4 regions of the Robertmurraya mangrovi genome follow, and region 2 is predicted to be linked to each of the others. Evidence: riboswitches for the same ligand, from Rfam matches in the RefSeq annotation. Region 2 holds a riboswitch; each other region holds the start of a gene.
The links. A riboswitch is a leader RNA that binds a small molecule or an ion and turns the genes downstream of it on or off. The one in region 2 is predicted to bind S-adenosylmethionine.
Positions count from the first base shown of each region.

Region 1: linked by a shared signal. The riboswitch ahead of SM124_RS10350 (methionine ABC transporter ATP-binding protein) and the one ahead of SM124_RS16540 (5-methyltetrahydropteroyltriglutamate--homocysteine S-methyltransferase) in region 2 are both predicted to bind S-adenosylmethionine.
Region 3: linked by a shared signal. The riboswitch ahead of mtnW (2,3-diketo-5-methylthiopentyl-1-phosphate enolase) and the one ahead of SM124_RS16540 (5-methyltetrahydropteroyltriglutamate--homocysteine S-methyltransferase) in region 2 are both predicted to bind S-adenosylmethionine.
Region 4: linked by a shared signal. The riboswitch ahead of SM124_RS01750 (PLP-dependent aspartate aminotransferase family protein) and the one ahead of SM124_RS16540 (5-methyltetrahydropteroyltriglutamate--homocysteine S-methyltransferase) in region 2 are both predicted to bind S-adenosylmethionine.

Region 1 is NZ_JAXOFX010000005.1:156,943-161,355, reverse strand. Features, by position in the region: gene SM124_RS10360 (hypothetical protein) at 245-586, shown strand; SAM riboswitch class I at 688-790, shown strand; gene SM124_RS10355 (O-acetylhomoserine aminocarboxypropyltransferase/cysteine synthase family protein) at 908-2,224, shown strand; SAM riboswitch class I at 2,422-2,534, shown strand; gene SM124_RS10350 (methionine ABC transporter ATP-binding protein) at 2,711-3,736, shown strand; gene SM124_RS10345 (methionine ABC transporter permease) at 3,729-4,397, shown strand; gene SM124_RS10340 (MetQ/NlpA family ABC transporter substrate-binding protein) at 4,411-4,413, shown strand, end outside.
Region 2 is NZ_JAXOFX010000012.1:81,469-85,881, reverse strand. Features, by position in the region: gene SM124_RS16550 (epoxide hydrolase family protein) at 1-1,120, opposite strand, end outside; gene SM124_RS16545 (CGNR zinc finger domain-containing protein) at 1,325-1,888, shown strand; SAM riboswitch class I at 1,983-2,084, shown strand; gene SM124_RS16540 (5-methyltetrahydropteroyltriglutamate--homocysteine S-methyltransferase) at 2,198-3,301, shown strand; gene SM124_RS16535 (hypothetical protein) at 3,713-4,372, opposite strand; gene lepB (signal peptidase I) at 4,392-4,413, opposite strand, start outside.
Region 3 is NZ_JAXOFX010000001.1:418,286-422,698, reverse strand. Features, by position in the region: gene SM124_RS02125 (methylthioribulose 1-phosphate dehydratase) at 1-53, opposite strand, end outside; gene SM124_RS02120 (2-hydroxy-3-keto-5-methylthiopentenyl-1-phosphate phosphatase) at 50-712, opposite strand; gene mtnW (2,3-diketo-5-methylthiopentyl-1-phosphate enolase) at 712-1,935, opposite strand; SAM riboswitch class I at 2,105-2,220, opposite strand; gene SM124_RS02110 (pyridoxal phosphate-dependent aminotransferase) at 2,308-3,480, opposite strand; gene SM124_RS02105 (carbon-nitrogen family hydrolase) at 3,665-4,413, shown strand, end outside.
Region 4 is NZ_JAXOFX010000001.1:337,185-341,597, reverse strand. Features, by position in the region: gene SM124_RS01755 (aliphatic sulfonate ABC transporter substrate-binding protein) at 1-210, opposite strand, end outside; gene SM124_RS01750 (PLP-dependent aspartate aminotransferase family protein) at 256-2,043, opposite strand; SAM riboswitch class I at 2,115-2,221, opposite strand; gene SM124_RS01745 (homoserine dehydrogenase) at 2,224-3,540, opposite strand; SAM riboswitch class I at 3,638-3,749, opposite strand; gene SM124_RS01740 (ammonium transporter) at 4,049-4,413, opposite strand, start outside.

The DNA.
Region 1 (4,413 bases), on a different contig from region 2:
ACGTCTATGACATAGGTTATAGTAAACGAGCACCGTAAGGAAATAATCAAAATTAGGATTTAAGCCAGCATGTCGGTAAATTTCATGGTCGAATTAAGGAAGGTAAGTATTGAAATTGTCGAACAAAACTTAGAGGAGTGAGGGTGTTCTATAAGGAATATATGTAAAGAGCTTGTCTGTGAAAATTACGATTCTAACTAAAAAACAGATACAAAGGTATTTCTATTTTTGGGAGGTTGTCATTTTGTTGGATGTTTTACATACTCTAGTTTCGGAAGTAAATACAAGAGGGCATATCAGTACCTTTTTAAAAGGGGTTAACATATCCACTAAGATTAGCAACCAAGAAGATGTAATTTACTTAATAATAGAGGATGGACAAATTAAGTTAGATTCCATATCAAATACAGATATAATCGCAACCATATTAGGAGATAAACACTCAATTTACTCATTAATTACTGGGAAATTAAGACTAAGAGACGGGAAAAAAGAGGGTGTTTTAGAAGTAGAAGCTAATTTTAGGACGATACTTTATCTTGAAACACTGTTTATTCTATCAAAACCTTATTTGCAAGTTTCTTGAAATTTGTTTCAGAAAATTATAATTTAGTTGTTGACTGAGCTTAATTCATCGTGCTATTATCACTTTAAATCACTAAATATTCAAACTACAAACTAAATAGTTTCTTATCAAGAGAGGCGGAGGGACTGGCCCTACGAAGCCCGGCAACCGGTTATTAACACGGTGCTAATTCCAGCAGAGTAAGAATACTCTGGGAGATAAGGAGAGACGTATATTCGCCCCTCTTCTTATGAAGAGGGGCTTTTATCATTTAACCCTCCCAGTAAACGAATTTTGTTAAAACGGGCTTAAAATAAATGCCCCAAAAAAGGAGAGAGAGAAATGACAGAACAAAAAAAGAACTATCGTTTAGAAACTTTAGGAGTGCACGGTGGGTTATCGGCAGATCCTATTACTGGTGCTCGTGCGGTACCAATCTATCAAAACAATGCTTATCAATTTCAAAATACAGAGCATGCTGCTAACCTTTTCGGATTAAAAGAATCTGGATATATTTACTCTAGAATTCACAACCCAACAGTAACCGTATTCGAGGAAAGAGTAAGTTTACTTGAGGGCGGTGTGGGTGCACTAGCTGTGTCGAGTGGTATGGCAGCAATTACAACAGCCATATTAAACTTAGCTGAAGCTGGAGATGAGATTGTAGCATCTTCAAATCTTTATGGAGGAACTTACAATCTATTTACAGTTACCCTCCCAAAGTACGGAATTAAAGTAAACTTAGTGGATTCAACTGATCCAGAAGATTTTAAGGCAGCGATTACTGAAAAAACAAAGGCTGTGTTTGCTGAGACGATTGGAAATCCAAGTTTACGTGTACTAGATATTGAAAATGTGGCAAAAGTGGCTCACGAGGCTGGAGTACCTTTAATCGTCGATAATACTTTTGCTACACCATACTTATGTAGGCCGATTGAACATGGTGCCGATATTGTCATCCATTCAGCTACAAAGTGGTTATTAGGCAATGGAACAACACTTGGGGGAATTATAGTAGACGGAGGGAACTTCGATTGGAACTCACCTAAATTCCCTGGATTTACGCAACCAGACCCTAGCTATAACAACCTTGTATATAGCGAGGCATTAGGAAGTTTAGCGTACATAGTTAAGGCTCGAGTTCAATTACTAAGAGATTTAGGACCTTCACTAAGTGCACAGAATGCATTCCAGTTTACATTAGGATTAGAGACACTGCATGTAAGGATGAAGGAACATATAGCTAACACTAAACGTGTTGTTGAGTATTTAGAAGCTCACCCAGCTGTAAATTGGATTCTTTACCCTGGTCATGAAAAGCATCCTGATAAAGAATTGGCAGATAAATATTTATCAAAAGGCGCAGGTTCAGTTGTGGTCTTTGGTATAGCTGGTGGTAGAGAAGCAGGGGCTAAACTAATAAATAGCTTGCAGTTATGGGCTCATGTTGCCAATGTTGGGGATGCTAAAAGTCTAATCATTCATCCTGCTAGTACCACCCATCAGCAATTAGATTCTGAAGGCTTGAAGGCAGCTGGCGTTCCTGAAGATTTAATTCGTTTATCTATCGGAATTGAAAATGTTGAAGACCTAATAGAGGATTTGGAACAGGCAATCGAAGCGGCAACAGGAGTAAATTCATTAACGGCAAATGCCTAAAATCAAAATTTATATCAGCGAATAACAGACTAGTATAAATTATGACATCCAGTAATTTCTAGTCTGAATATTATTAAATAATACGTTGACACCCTATTATTAACGTGATACGATATCCCTCGTGAATAAGACTACTAAACTTGTTTAAAGTGTTAATATGATAAAGAATTAGTTTGAAAACTTTATAGACCGTTTTGCTCTTATCAAGAGAGGTGGAGGGATGTGCCCTATGAAGCCCGGCAACCGTCAATATTTCTAATGTTGAAATTGGTGCCAATTCACACAAAACTTAGGTTTTGGCAGATGAGAGAAAGGACATAAATCATTATGCCTTTCTGCTCTTTTGCAGAAAGGCATTTTTGTTTTCTTTAACTGTGTATGAATCACCATCATTAGGTAAGGATAACATTAACAAAACGGTCTGTTTAACCTATAAATCTCTGTAGTTTTATGCGAGCAATCGGATTAAAAGAGGGGTGAGCAATCGTGATATCGATAAAAAATGTGAAAAAAATTTATCCTTCCCAAAAAGGAAAAGTAACAGCCGTTGACGATGTAAGCATTGAAATTAAAGAAGGAGAAATCTTTGGTGTTATTGGTTATAGTGGTGCAGGGAAGAGTACATTAATCAGAATGCTAAATGGTCTTGAAATCCCTACAGAAGGATCTGTAGTTGTTGCTAATAAAAAAGTTTCTAACATTAAAGGCAGTGAGCTTAGAAAGGCTCGCCAAGAAATCAGTATGATATTTCAACACTTTAACTTATTATGGTCCAGAACGGTTAGAGAAAATATAGCCTTTCCGTTGGAGATTGCTGGTATACCAAAATCTCAAAGACAAAAACGAGTAGATGAACTAATCAATTTAGTTGGTTTGTCAGGCAGAGAAGATGCGTATCCCTCGCAGCTAAGTGGTGGACAAAAGCAACGTGTTGGAATCGCTCGTGCTCTTGCTAATAACCCAAAAGTTTTACTGTGTGATGAAGCTACGTCAGCTCTTGATCCACAAACAACGGACTCAATCCTAGAGTTATTAGTAGATATTAATAAAGAACTAGGATTAACGATTGTATTAATAACCCATGAGATGCACGTGATTAGAAAAATCTGTCACCGAGTTGCCGTAATGGAAGGTGGAAGAGTGGTTGAACTAGGACCTGTCCTAGATGTATTTAAAAATCCTCAACAAGACATTACAAAACGTTTCGTTCAGCAAGTAACGGAGCCAGAAGAAACGAAAGAAACCATTGATCATTTATTAGAGGCTTATCCACATGGAACGGTAATTCAATTAGGTTTTGTCGGAGAAGCAGCAGAACAGCCTCTTATTACAAATGTAATTAGAAATTATCAAGTTACGGTAAATATTTTACAAGGGAAAATTTCGCAAACTCAAAATGGTTCTTATGGGACACTCTTTATCCACTTAGATGGGGATAAAGAAGAGATTTCAAAGGCTATTGATTATATCCATTCACAGCAAGTGGGAGTGGAGGTGATGACAAGTGGTTGAAGAACTATTTCCAAATGTTAAATGGGAGAGAATGTGGGAAGCAACACTTCAAACATTATATATGTCAGCCATATCAGTAGTTGTAACTTTTATATTAGGAATCACATTAGGGTTACTATTGTTTTTAACAGCCAAAGGGAACATTTGGGAAAATGCAATTATTAATAAAATTATTAGTGCGATTGTTAATGTGTTTAGATCGATTCCTTTTATCATCCTAATTGTCCTTCTCATTCCTTTCACTAAGTTAATCATGGGATCCATAATTGGAGAGAATGCCGCATTACCAGCGTTAATTATCGGTTCTGCTCCATTCTATGCTCGTATGGTTGAAATTGGATTAAGAGAGATTGATAAAGGTGTAATTGAAGCAGCGAAATCAATGGGAGCAAAAACAAGTACAATTATCCTGAAGGTGCTTCTGCCAGAATCGATGCCGGCATTAGTCTCAGGTATCACAGTAACGGCTATTGCACTAGTTAGCTATACAGCTATGGCAGGGGTAATTGGAGCTGGTGGACTTGGTAACCTAGCATATCTCGAGGGGTTCCAAAGAAGTCGTAATGATGTAACGGTAATGGCTACTATTATCATTTTAATTATTGTATTTATCATCCAATACATTGGTGATGTTATAACAAACAAACTAGATAAGAGATAAGGAGAAAAACATAATG
Region 2 (4,413 bases):
CAGCAACTAACCTAGGATCCTCGGTGGCAACAAAGTGTCCGCCTTTGCCTAACTCTTCCCAACTTAGAATATTCGGGAACATTCTTGCAACATATGCCTTTGGAGGTCGTTCATTTGGTTGAGTGGCTGTTAAAGATACTCCAATGGGGACGGTAGTAATATCTTCCGGTCCTGGCCATTTCGTATGTTTACCTTCGAAATATAATCTATTTGCTGAATTAATAGTTTGGGTTAGCCAATAAATGGTAACGTTTGCAAGTAGCTCTTCCTTATTGAAATGCTTATATAAATTCCCGTTTTGTGGATTTGTCCATAAGTACCATTTTTCTAAAATAAATGCTGCAAGACCTATCGGAGAGTCTGTGAGTGAGTAACCGATCGTTTGTGGCTTTGTACCAAGCATATGAGCGTAGGCACCTTCTTCGTTATACCATTCTCTAGAAAGCTTAAGGTAATTTTCTTCTGATTCTGTTAATAAAGCATTTCCAGGAACAAACGGACTAGGGTTTCCAGGTGTAGTAGTGTGATAACCAATTACTTTTTCTGGATGGTCTAAGCATAATAATCCTAAAATACTGGCTCCAAGATCATACCCATGGGCTGCAAACTTCTCGTATCCTAGCTTATCCACCATTAATTTCACCAATAGATGAGAAACTTGTCGATCCTCAAAGCCTGATTTTAATGGAGTACCTGAAAACCCATGACCAGGAATAGACGGAATAATGACATCGAAAGAATCTTCAGGATCTCCACCATATTTCTCCGGGTTTGTCAGATAGGGAATAAGGTTTAGCAGTTCATAAAAAGACCCTGGATAACCATGAGGAATAATGATAGGTAGAGAGTTAGATCCATTTCCACGCTCGTGAATAAAGTGGATATCTACATCATCTATTCTTACTTGAAAATTTGAAAATGAATTTATTTTATTCTGCACTCTTTTCCAATCAAACTCATTTTTCCAATAGTCTGTTATATCCTTCATAAAATCTAAAGGGATACCGTATTCCCAATTAGATCCAGGAACTTCATCAGGCCATCTTGTAAAGTCTAATCGATTCTTCAATTTCAAAATTTCTTCCTCATTGATATTCAAATAAAATGGTCTTATATCCATAAGTTCATACCTCCAATAATTTTATTAAGTAAATAGTAAGATAAAGATATAATTAAAGAATGGAACATTTTATAAGTATTCGTTCATGTACTTTATTCTAGTATTCTATCTTCTATGGTGACCTTTAAAAATTGTTTAATAGTCACGATGACCACTAAAACTATATTAATGGTTATGGTAAATATAGTCAATAGGAGTGTTTTTATGGAAAAAAATTATTATGATCTTGAGATTATTGCTGATTTTTTTAATACTCATGATAAACGGACCCGCTTTGAAGGGGACGAGGGTGTTGAACATCTTACATCCTCAAAGGTTCTCTATTCATGGTTATTAAAGTATCATTTTATTCAAGAAGAAGATCTAGTGACGGATGAGGACTTAATTCATGCTATTAAGTTTAGAAACGAAGCACGAAAAATGATTGTCAATAATGATTACAATAAAACGGATGATAATCTTATAGAAGAAATTAACAAATTAATAGATGCATTTACATTTTCAATTGAATTTTCCTTAGATTCTGAAAAAATCATTCCTCATGGAGAGGGTGGAAGAAGGGGAATAGGAAGATTAATATTGTTAATTTTTGAGCTTAGGAAGAAAGCTTTATGGCATCGGATAAGGGTTTGTTCTGCTGAAGATTGTCAGTGGGTTTTTATTGATTATTCAAGGCCAGGTACTGGGAAATGGTGTATTATGAGCGCTTGTGGAAATAGAGCAAAAAATAAAACTTATAGAGAAAAAATAAAACATCTAAAAGAGTAGTTTCTTAAGAAAGATAAATAAAAATGTTAAAATATACTGGACAAAACAACTTTTTAATATTATATTGAATTCAAATAATTTAATATTCGAAACTTTCTTATCTAGAGAGGTGGAGGGACTGGCCCTTTGATACCTCGGCAGCGGACTTTTAATAGTACTGTGCCAATTCCAGTAGCATTTTGCTAGAAGATAAGAAGAGCAGGTACATTCATTTTGTTTTTTCACCCCTCTTCTTATGTTGTAGAAGAGGGGGTTTTTGCGTTTAGAAGGTAAGAAAAATACAAAACTAATAAAAGGGTGGAATTATTTATGACTAACACATTGGTACATACTCCGTTTAGAGCAGATCATGTGGGGAGCTTATTACGACCTGAAAGAATCCATACAGCTAGAAAAGAATTTCAAGAAGGTAAGATCACAGCTCAAGTGTTACATGACATTGAAACAGAAGAAATTAGAAAAATTGTTGATAAACAAATTGAAGTAGGACTACAAGCTGTAACAGATGGGGAGTTTCGTCGCAGATTCTGGCATACAGATTTCTTAGAGCATTTAAACGGAGTAGAGGGTTACGTTCCAGATCACGGTTTTCAATTTAAAGGGGAGGAAACGGAAAGATACGATATACGTGTAACGGGTAAAATTTCATTTAATCCGAATCATCCACATGTAAAGGATTTTACCTTGTTTAAAGAAATTGTTGGTGATCGTGCCGTTGCCAAACAAACGATTCCAAGTCCAAACCAACTTTTTAACGCGGGTATTCGAAATCTGGAAATCTATCCAAATCTACAGGATTATACAAACGATGTGATTCAAACCTATTGTGATGCGATTAAAGCCTTTTATGATGCGGGTTGTCGCTACTTGCAGCTAGATGATGTTTATATTGCAGGTCTTAATGCTCCAGAAATTCCTTTTAATGATAGTGGTTTAGACCGCGAAGAGTTGATTGATTTAGCACTACATGTGGTGAATAGCATTTTAGAAGATAAACCAGAAGATTTACTCGTAACTACCCACCTTTGCCGAGGAAACTATCGTTCAAAGTGGGCGTTTGAAGGTAGTTATGCCAAAATTGCGCCAACCTTATTTGCAAAAGAAAAAGTAAATCGATTTTTCCTAGAATATGATGATGACCGTTCTGGCGACTTCGAACCGTTACAACACATTCCAAATGGAGGTCCACAAGTGGTCCTTGGACTATTTACATCAAAACATGGAGAGCTAGAAGACAAGGAAAACATTAAAGCACGTGTGGAGGAAGCAACGAAATATGTGCCGATAGAGCAATTATGTATTAGTCCACAATGTGGGTTTGCTTCTACTCATCATGGGAATATATTAACTGAGGAGCAGCAATGGGATAAGTTAAGGTATATTGTGGAGCTTTCTCGGGAGATATGGGGGTAGGGGAGAAGTCTGGATTGCATCTAATAAGGTAGAGTGAGTACCTAGGCTTTTGGAGGTGACTTCACTTTCTTGTCCCGTTGACTAATGTGGAAAAGGAAAACATGAGAAATAAGAGGAAGGTCAATCTATGTGATCCTCTTTTTGTTAGTATAGTATATAAAACTGAGTTTGGTGTTACTCGTGGTCTCATCATGTAGAAGAATGGGAGGGTTCAAATAAAGTTAGCATCAGGGGCTGGGAAGAATCAAAAAAGAAAAAAACAACATAACTAAGCAGTAGATTTGGAATTAATATTGTTACCTGTTTGAGTTGTAGAAGATTTTTTATAACTGATATTTTTTACTACATATTCAAGTATAGAATCTGTTTCTATACTTGAATATGTAAACCAATATCGCATTTAGAGGTCTATTATATATCATCATCAGTGAGTATGATGATTAATTGATTTAATAAATCTATTTTTTTTAGTATAAATTCTTTTATAGCAGGATCTGACTCAGATTCTAACATCATCTCGAGTTGATGGATAGTGGCTAGTGTAAGTTGTATTTCATTATCTAATTGTTCGTTAGATTGAGAGGAATGTATCTTATGTTCAGGTAATTGATTTGAAGACAATTTACTTAATTCATCTAGATAATCATATTCTACGCTATTTGTAATTTCATTTCCTGTATGATTCACCCTACTAACAATATTATCAAAGTCTAGGCTAGTATTATTTACAATAGATTGAGCAGTTTGTTCAAGTTCATTTTCATGTTTTTTAAGTGCATTTGTGATTGAGTCACTCGTTCCTAGGGACTCCAATTTACTAAAATCCTCTAGTTGTTTTTCTGATAACTGTAAAGATTCTTCAGTATTATAAGTCAATTTTGCTATTTGGTTGTTAACAGTTTCATATAGATTGGTTTTCAGATGATACTGTGCTATCTTTTTTTGATTTTCTGCCCAAGCGAGTGTTTGGTGATAAGTATCAGTAGAGGCATACACTGTACTAATACTACAAATAAATACTATTAATATCCATGTTAAAGGCTTCTTTATCAGTCTTTTAATGAGTTTCATATAATGTCCCTCAGTTCATCTATTCAATTTCAATAGGCTTT
Region 3 (4,413 bases), on a different contig from region 2:
AATTCGTCTTTAACATCAGCTAGTTCATTCCAGCGTTTTTCTAGTAGACTCATACTCTCACCCCAGTCAGTTTTTTTATCTCATTTATACAGTCATAAAAGGTTGTAAATGGACTATGGTTTAACTCCAGTTCATTACACTTAGTCAGTAATAAATCTCTTGCTAATACAAAATCGGCTTGTTTGGCTGCTTCTACATCTGTAATCGAGTCACCAATAACAATTTTAAATAGTTGGTCTCCTTCAAGTTTTCTAATAACAGAAGGCTTACAACATCCACAGTCATTCGTACATTCTTCGTCACAGCTATTCGGCCACATAATCTTTATATATTCACCTGTAAAATCAGATCCGTTACAGTATAAATCTTCAAAAGGTCCAAAAGGTTCCAATATGGAATGAACAAAGAAATCAATTCCTCCACTGACGATATATAGTGGAATTTCTTCTTCTTTAAGGAAATCAACAAATTCCTTGAAACCAGCTCTAATTTTTGCCTGTTCATTTGCGAAAGTATTGATTTCCTCTTTCATACTGCTAGGTAATAGTGCAAACATTTTTCCGACTCCCTCTCTTATGGAGATTCGTTCGGATAAAATATCGTCTTTTAATGTCTCCCATTCAGGTGGGGCAAATTGTTTCATGATTGCAATTATATTGTCTTTTTCTGTAATCGTACCGTCAAAATCACAGAACACTGCTAGCTTTTTCATTATTCAACCACCTCAGTACAACCCCATAAATCAATCGCTTTTTTCAGTTCAGGTAATTGGGATGCTTGATTTTGTAATCTTTTACCTTGCAAGGCAACATCAATCGCCTGTCTGAAAGCAATTCCTCCACCTTTAGCACCGTCAGGATGACCATGAACTCCCCCACCTGCATTAATCACACTTTCCACTCCAAAATCACGAACGAGTAAAGGGACAAGGCCAGGATGAATACCCGCAGATGGAACTGGGAAACTAGTTTTAAACTGATCTTCAGAAGTTAGTGCAGCTCCGATTGAAAGTGCTGCTTCTTTTTCTAACGCAACCGACCCGTAAGGTGATGGGAACAATGATAAGTCAGCTCCAGCGTATCTAAGTAGTTTTCCTAGCAACAATGAATGTGAGATTCCATAATATTTTGATGATGTAAGTGCCCCACTCACGGCTGGGTGAGCCATAAACGGTAGAGCAATCTCGTTGTCTTCCACTAGTTCCTGTAAAACATCTATTCCATAGGCAAAGACATTAAATAATAACAGGTCAGCTCCGAGTTCTGAAGCACGTTTCGCTTTTTCTTTCAGTTCAAATGTTCTTCCAGTTAAGTTCACGGCATACAGCGTGCGATGGCCAGTTGTTTCATAAACTTGCTCTAACACTTTCTTGCCTTCTGTAATGCGTTTTTCGAATGACGCTAACTCATTTTCAAAAAGAATCTCATCGTCTTTTACTAAGTCTACTCCACCTAGAGCCTGTTCTCTAAGTTGATTTACAAGGTAAGGAATGTCACGACCAATAACCCCTTTAAAAATACTCATTAACAATGGTCGATCAAAAACACCAACTTTTTCACGTATGCCTTGGATACCAAACCTAGGTCCTGGGAAATGTGTTTTTAACTCTTCTGAAAATTCTAAGTCTAGTAGTTTAACTTTTCCATCCAATGATAATTTTCCAAAAACAGTTGTAAGGATTGCTGGTAAATCAGCAGAGAAGTTAACCGTTGGGTATGCGATTTTTATTAACGCTACTGTATCCTTTGTCCCCGTTTCTTCTGGGAGGCCCTCAATTGAAACGACACGTCCCTTATGTTTTCGAAGTTGATTTTGTTCTAACTCTGGTAAATGGGTCCACGATCCAACCGTCAATCCTAGTGCAATTTCCTCCGCTTTTTTTTCTGGGTTGTGTTTAGAATCGTGTATTAAGTATGTGGCGATAATTTCACTCATGGTTGGTCTTCCTTTCATTTCTACTTTAACGTGCTACTTATTTAATCGAGAGAAGTCCAGCTGCAGAATCCTACTAGTATTCCAGCCTTCTCCTAGTCATTTATAAGATTAGTTCATAAAAACAAAAAACCTCTTCAGACAGAAGAGGTTAGTAAATACAACTAACATCTCCTCATCTATCAGCTTTTCGCTGCAAGAATTAGCACCGTGCTTATTTTTTCGAAAAAAAATAAGTCGGTTGCCGGGCTTCATAGGGCTAGTCCCTCCGCCTGCTCTTGATAAGAAAACGAATTATTTAAATATTCATTTGTTTTGTACGAATCAAATTAATTAGGATTATGTCAGCTTTTTGACTATTTGTCAATGAGAAAATTAAAAAATATTTAAAGATTTTATTCTCGCAACCGCTTCATGCATTCTTTCTTCCGTAGTCAGTAACCCTACTCGTACATAGCCTTCTCCCCAAGTTCCAAAGCCGATACCAGGAGCAACAGCAATATGCGCTTTTTCTAGTAAATAATCAGCAAATTGTTCTGATGTATTGCCTTCTGGTACCTTTAGCCATGCAAAAAAAGATCCTTTTGGAGCAGTCACATTCCAGCCGATAGACTGAAGCCCCTCTATAAGAACATTACGTCGGCTTTCGTAAAGGTCGTTCAATTGTTCTACACAGTCTTGTGGTGCCGTTAAAGCTTCGACAGCCGCTTCTTGTACTGCACCAAATAAACTAACATATAAATGATCTTGAAGTAAATTTATAGCTGCAATGACACTTTCATTTCCAACTGCGAAACCAACACGCCAACCAGCCATATTGTATGTCTTTGATAATGTATATATTTCAATTCCGATCTCTTTAGCACCTTTTGTTTGTAAAAAACTAATCGGCTTTTGGCCATCAAAACCAATAGCTCCATAAGCAAAATCGTGTACCACACAAATATCATGTTTTTTTGCAAGCTCGACCGTTTCTTCAAAAAAAGCTTCCGTAGCCACAGCCCCAGTTGGATTATTAGGATAATTTAAAAACATAAGCTTTGCCTTATCTAAATCCTCTTGACTTAACTCAGAGTAATCAGGCAAAAATTGATTCTCTTCTTTCAATGGCATTGTTATCATTTCCGCTTTTGCTAACGCCACTCCTGACCAATAGTCTGGATACCCAGGATCTGGAACAAGTAATGAATCACCTGGTTCTAATAAACATTGTGGAATTTCAACTAACCCAGCTTTTCCACCGAATAAAATAGCCACTTCTTTATTAGGATCAATTTCCACACCGTACTCTCTTAAATAAAATTGAGCAGCTGCTTCTTTTAACGATTGAAATCCTTGAAACGGTGAATATTTATGATTGATAGGGTTAGCTGCAGCGCTCTGTAGTCTTTTTACAATATGTTCTGGCGTAGGCTGATCTGGATTTCCTTGCCCTAAATTAATGACATCATGACCATCCTGAATATATTTATTTACCTTTCCAACAAGACTAGCAAAGAATTGCTTTGGTAAACTTTTTAATAAACTAGACTGAGGATAAACTTTCATATACACACCTGCTTTTATTAGAATAAGAGTATTTGTATTTAACTTTATAATATTAAAGTAATTCAGAAAAATTTTTATTGAAAAACTAGTCACAAATGATATATCGTATTAGACGACTTGTAAAGTGTTTTTTTATAACAAAATCATTTCTCTACTAACCAAATCTCAAAATGAGGTGACCATATTGACTATTAAAGTCTCATGTATACAAATGGATATTGCTTTTGGCTTACAAGAAGAAAATTACAAGAAAGCTAGCTCTCTAATTGAAAAAGCAATGCTAGAACAACCAAATATCATTGTCCTTCCTGAACTATGGACTACTGGGTACGACTTAACTAGATTAGATGAAATAGCAGATGAACAAGCTGAGAAAAGTATTTCATTCTTAAAGAACATAGCTCAAAAGCATCAAGTACATTTAGTTGGTGGATCTGTTGCGAACAAAACATCAGATGGAACCTTAAATACACTCCTTATTGTAAGTAAACACGGCGAATTGGTTCACCAATATAGTAAACTACACTTATTCAAATTAATGGATGAGCATTTATATTTGTCTGCTGGTCAGGAAAAGGGACTATTCTCTTTAGATGGTCAAATTTACGGTGGTGTCATTTGTTATGATATCCGCTTCCCTGAATGGATACGAGCTCATACAACAGAAGGAGCAGAAGCCCTATTTGTTGTTGCTGAATGGCCTCTTGCGCGACTAAACCATTGGCGCTCTCTTTTAATAGCTAGAGCCATTGAAAATCAATGTTATGTTATTGCTTGTAACAGAGCTGGCTCCGACCCGAACAATCAATTTGCTGGTCATTCTATGATTATTGATCCTTGGGGTGAAATTATAGCTGAAGCAGGTGAAGGCGAGGAAATCTTAACAGGTTCTATTGATTTAAATAAGGTAAAAGAAGTAAGAAAAATGATTCC
Region 4 (4,413 bases), on a different contig from region 2:
GACTCCGTCTTCTTTTAAGGCTTCTTCAAGCAAGCCTTGATCCTTTAACACTAGACTAGTAGGGGAATAAAAAGCGTAATCTAATCGGATTTTTTTCGGTTTATCTTCATTTGAACCATCTGATGAAGAGCTACTGCTGCAAGCTCCTAGTATTAAGATGGTTATACTCAGAATTAAAGTTAGAAGATGTTTAAGTTTAAGGTTTTTCATAGTATTATAACTCCCCTTTAGATGTCTAATTTTTATGACAACAATCTATATTTCACAAGCAAATGTAGAGATGGTTCCTCTTAAACGTTGTGCTTCTTTATAGGTGCAGCGATTGTGAACTACTTCAATTCCAGCTTCTTTTACAATGGATGCTGCCTCTTCTGAAATGACTCCTTCTTGAAGCCAGAACACTTTTGGTTTTACTTCCGTTGCCTCTTTAGCAAGCTCGACTGCCGCTTCCGGACTTCTAAACACCTGTACCACATCAATTGGTTCTGGAATGGAGCGTAAATCTGGGTAAGCTTTTTCACCTAAAACTTCCGTTTCCCTAGGATTAACTGGGATAATTCGATACCCTAAACGCTGCATTTTAAATGCTAATCTATGACTAGGTCTTGATGGGTTGCTACTTAAACCAACAATGGCTAAATTCTTTTTCCTCGTTTGTTCGACACCATCAACAGTGACTTTTTCTGTTGCAGAATTTAAAGCCCACCGGATGACTCCTTCATCATTAATGACAATCTCTTTTTTTCCTTCGTTAGAAACACCACTTGCTTTGATAAGTGCTTGATTTAAATCATTCGTTAAGTCACGTACCGATTCTAACCCGACTGACAAACGAACAAGTTCCTCAGACACTCCTGTTTGTTTTAATTGCTCAGCTGTTAATTGTTGATGGGTTGTCGAGGCAGGATGGATGACTAATGAACGAGCATCCCCAACATTTGCGAGATGTGACCAGAGTGAAAGCGAGTCAATGAATTTCTTTCCTGCTTCTCTTCCTCCTTTAATTCCAAAAACAACAACCGCCCCGTCTCCATTTTTCAAATACTTTTTCGCTAAATGGTGGGTTTGATGTGATTCAAGGCCAGGATATGTAACCCATTCTACGGCTGGATGATTAACTAAGTACTCAGCAACCTCTTTTGCATTTTGTGTATGTTTTTCCATTCTTAATTGCAATGTCTCTAAACCTTGTAGTATTAAGAAGGCGTTAAATGGACTTAAGGATGATCCAAAATCTCGCAATAAGTGAACTCTTAATTTAGTAATGAAAGCTAATGTACCAAAATCATTAGCGTAACGAATTCCGTTATAGCTTGGATCAGGTTTAGTGAACATTGGGAACTTTTCGCTGTTCCAATTGAAGCGTCCTCCATCTACCACTAAACCACCGATGGAAGTTCCATGGCCTCCAATCCATTTCGTAGCAGAATGAACGACGATATCTGCTCCCCACTTAATCGGTTTACAAAGTGCTGGTGATGCAAAAGTGCTATCCACAATCAATGGTATTCCCGCTTCATGTGCGATATCTGCAACAGCTTCAACATCTAAAACTTGTAAACTTGGATTTCCGATGATTTCAGCAAAAACAGCCTTTGTATTTGGTGTAATTGCCTTTCGGAAGTTCTCAGGATCAGTTGAATCAACAAAATTAACCTTAATTCCATAGTTTGGAAGAGTATTTACAAATAAGTTATATGTACCTCCGTATAAACTAGTAGATGCGACAATTTCGTCACCAGCATGTGCTAGGTTCATAATCGCTAATGAAATCGCTGCTTGCCCTGAAGATGTTGCTACTGCAGCTACTCCTTCTTCTAAAAGAGCGATTCTTTTTTCTAGTACATCTACTGTTGGGTTTCCGATTCGAGAATAAATATTTCCTGGTTCGTCCAGTGAGAATAATCGTTGTGCATGCTCTGTACTATGAAAAACATAGGAAGAAGACTGATAGATGGGTACAGCTCGAGAGCCGGTTGTTGGATCTGGAGCATGCCCTCCATGTAATAATAATGTTTCTAAATCGTATGAATGGTTTGCCATTGTATTAATCTCCTTTTTTTTGATTTTTTCCCATAAAAAAACACCCCGACAAGAAGAGGTGTGGTTACCCCTTCTTATCTCTCAGAAAACTCTGCTGGAATTAGCACCTGTCTGAACTTAATGTTCAAATGGTTGCTGGGTTTCATCGGGCCAGTCCCTCCACCTCTCTTGATAAGAAGCCTATGAAGTTGTCGTTTGTAATCTCGTTAACTCTACATTTTTAGTTGCTATATTAATTCCCTTTGGTGAAATCGGATAGATTCTTATTTTTTGTGGTAACTCTTCTATGAATCTTTCTACATTTTCACTTTTTCCAACAAGTATTTCTCCTATAATGTAGCCATCATTATGTTTAATTTCTTCTTGATGAACGGCTGTCAAATCTTTATTAGCAAAGTTTATAGAAGAATATTGCTTGTATTCTTTCACCAACTCATCTGTTGGCAGTTCAACTATCGTTAACCAAATCGAGGGTTCTTCCTTTCCTTCCACTAGGCTATTATAGCTAAATCTCGGTGTTTGTATGTTTGGTGTCCCTTTCTGGCTAATGTAAACTAAATCTTCAATCATCGCACTTGCTGTCGCTAAAGATCCAGCCCCCGGTCCTTGTAGTAGCAAGGTTCCTACCAGATCGGTGTTTAATACGATACCATTATCTACTCCTTCGACATTGTAAAGAGGATGCTCGTTACTAACAAAAACAGGTCTAACTTCAGCTAGCACATCTTGTTCCTTTTTCTGCAGTGTAGCCACCAACTTCAATCTAAACCCTAATCTTTCACCAATCAAAATGTCAGCTTGAGAAACTTCATTTACTCCCACCTTATTGACATTTTCCCAATTTGGTTGTTTTTGATAAATTAAGTTACTAAGAATCATTAATTTGTAGAAAGCATCTGTTCCTAAAACATCACTTGAAGGATCTGCCTCAGCATAGCCTAAATCTTGGGCTTCTTTTAGCACTTCATTGAAATTTGATTGTTCCGTTCTCATTTTAGATAAAATATAGTTGCTAGTTCCGTTTAGTATTCCTTCAAGTTTGGTAATTCCATTTACTTGCAATAACTGAATAATCGTTCTTAGTAATGGGATTCCACCGGCTACTGCAGCTTCAAAAGTTAAAAATCGATTATATTTATTTGCCACTTCAGCTAGTTCTTTACCTTTATAGGCAAGTAATTGCTTATTCGCACTAATTACATGGCTACCTTTTTCTAAAAATTGACGAATATAAGTATTGGCTGGTTCAATCCCAACAATGGCTTCAAAAACAATATCTACATGAGGTAATTTTAATATTTGGTTTACATCTGTAGTAACTAGGATATCCTTCTTAATTCCTCTCTCCTTTTGGTGATCCTTCACTAGTACGCCAACGATTTCAACTTTTTTACCTACTGCTTCTGTTAGTTTTTTCTCATGTGTTTGGATAATGGATTCGTATACCCCTTTTCCAACGGTACCAAGACCTAACAGTGCTACTTTTAGTGAACTCATATATACCTCCTTGTGTTTTGGAATTTATCGTTACTAAAGATTTTTTTATTACATCAAAAAACCCTCTTCATAAGAAGAGGGTAGAATAGACACACTCTTCTTATCTGACAGAACAATTTGTTCTGCAGGAATTGGCACCGTGTTTTCATTGAATGAAAATCGGTTGCCGGGCTTCATCGGGCCAGTCCCTCCGCCTCTCTGGATAAGAAATCTTTATTGTATTAACGCGTTACCAAATCAATTGTTTATTAATTATGGATAAATATAGCACAGGGATTTTTTACTTGTAAAGTCTTTTTTTGAAAATTTTTATTTTGAATGAGAAATTAGCTATTTTAGACTAGCCCCTATTTTTGCCCAACTTACCTTAGATTGTCTGATAAATACTATATTTTAACCTTCAGCGAAAAATGACATTAATTTATAATTTAGCAATTTGAAAATAGACATCTAATAAAATCGTGACAATTGCATTTTTGTATTTTTTCAGTATACCTTTTCCAAGGTCTTATGAATGAACACTCTTACTTTCAATGACAGTAAATACTTCAGGATAGCCATAGCTACCGTGTTCACTAATGTCTAAGCCCATAGTTTCTTCTTCTTCCGAAACACGTAGACCACTCAATACCTTTTTCGTAATCACTAAGATCACAAAGGAAACAACGAATGCATACATGCCAGATACGGCAACGCCCATAGCTTGAACTCCTAATTGTGTAAGTCCTCCACCATAGAATAGCCCAGGCAACCCAACTGTCGCCAGCTCAGGAGTGGCAAAGAAGCCAGTTGATAAGGTCCCCCAAATTCCTGCTGCTCCGTGAACAGAAAGAGCATAAATTGGATCATCGATTTTTCGCTTTTCAAAAAATC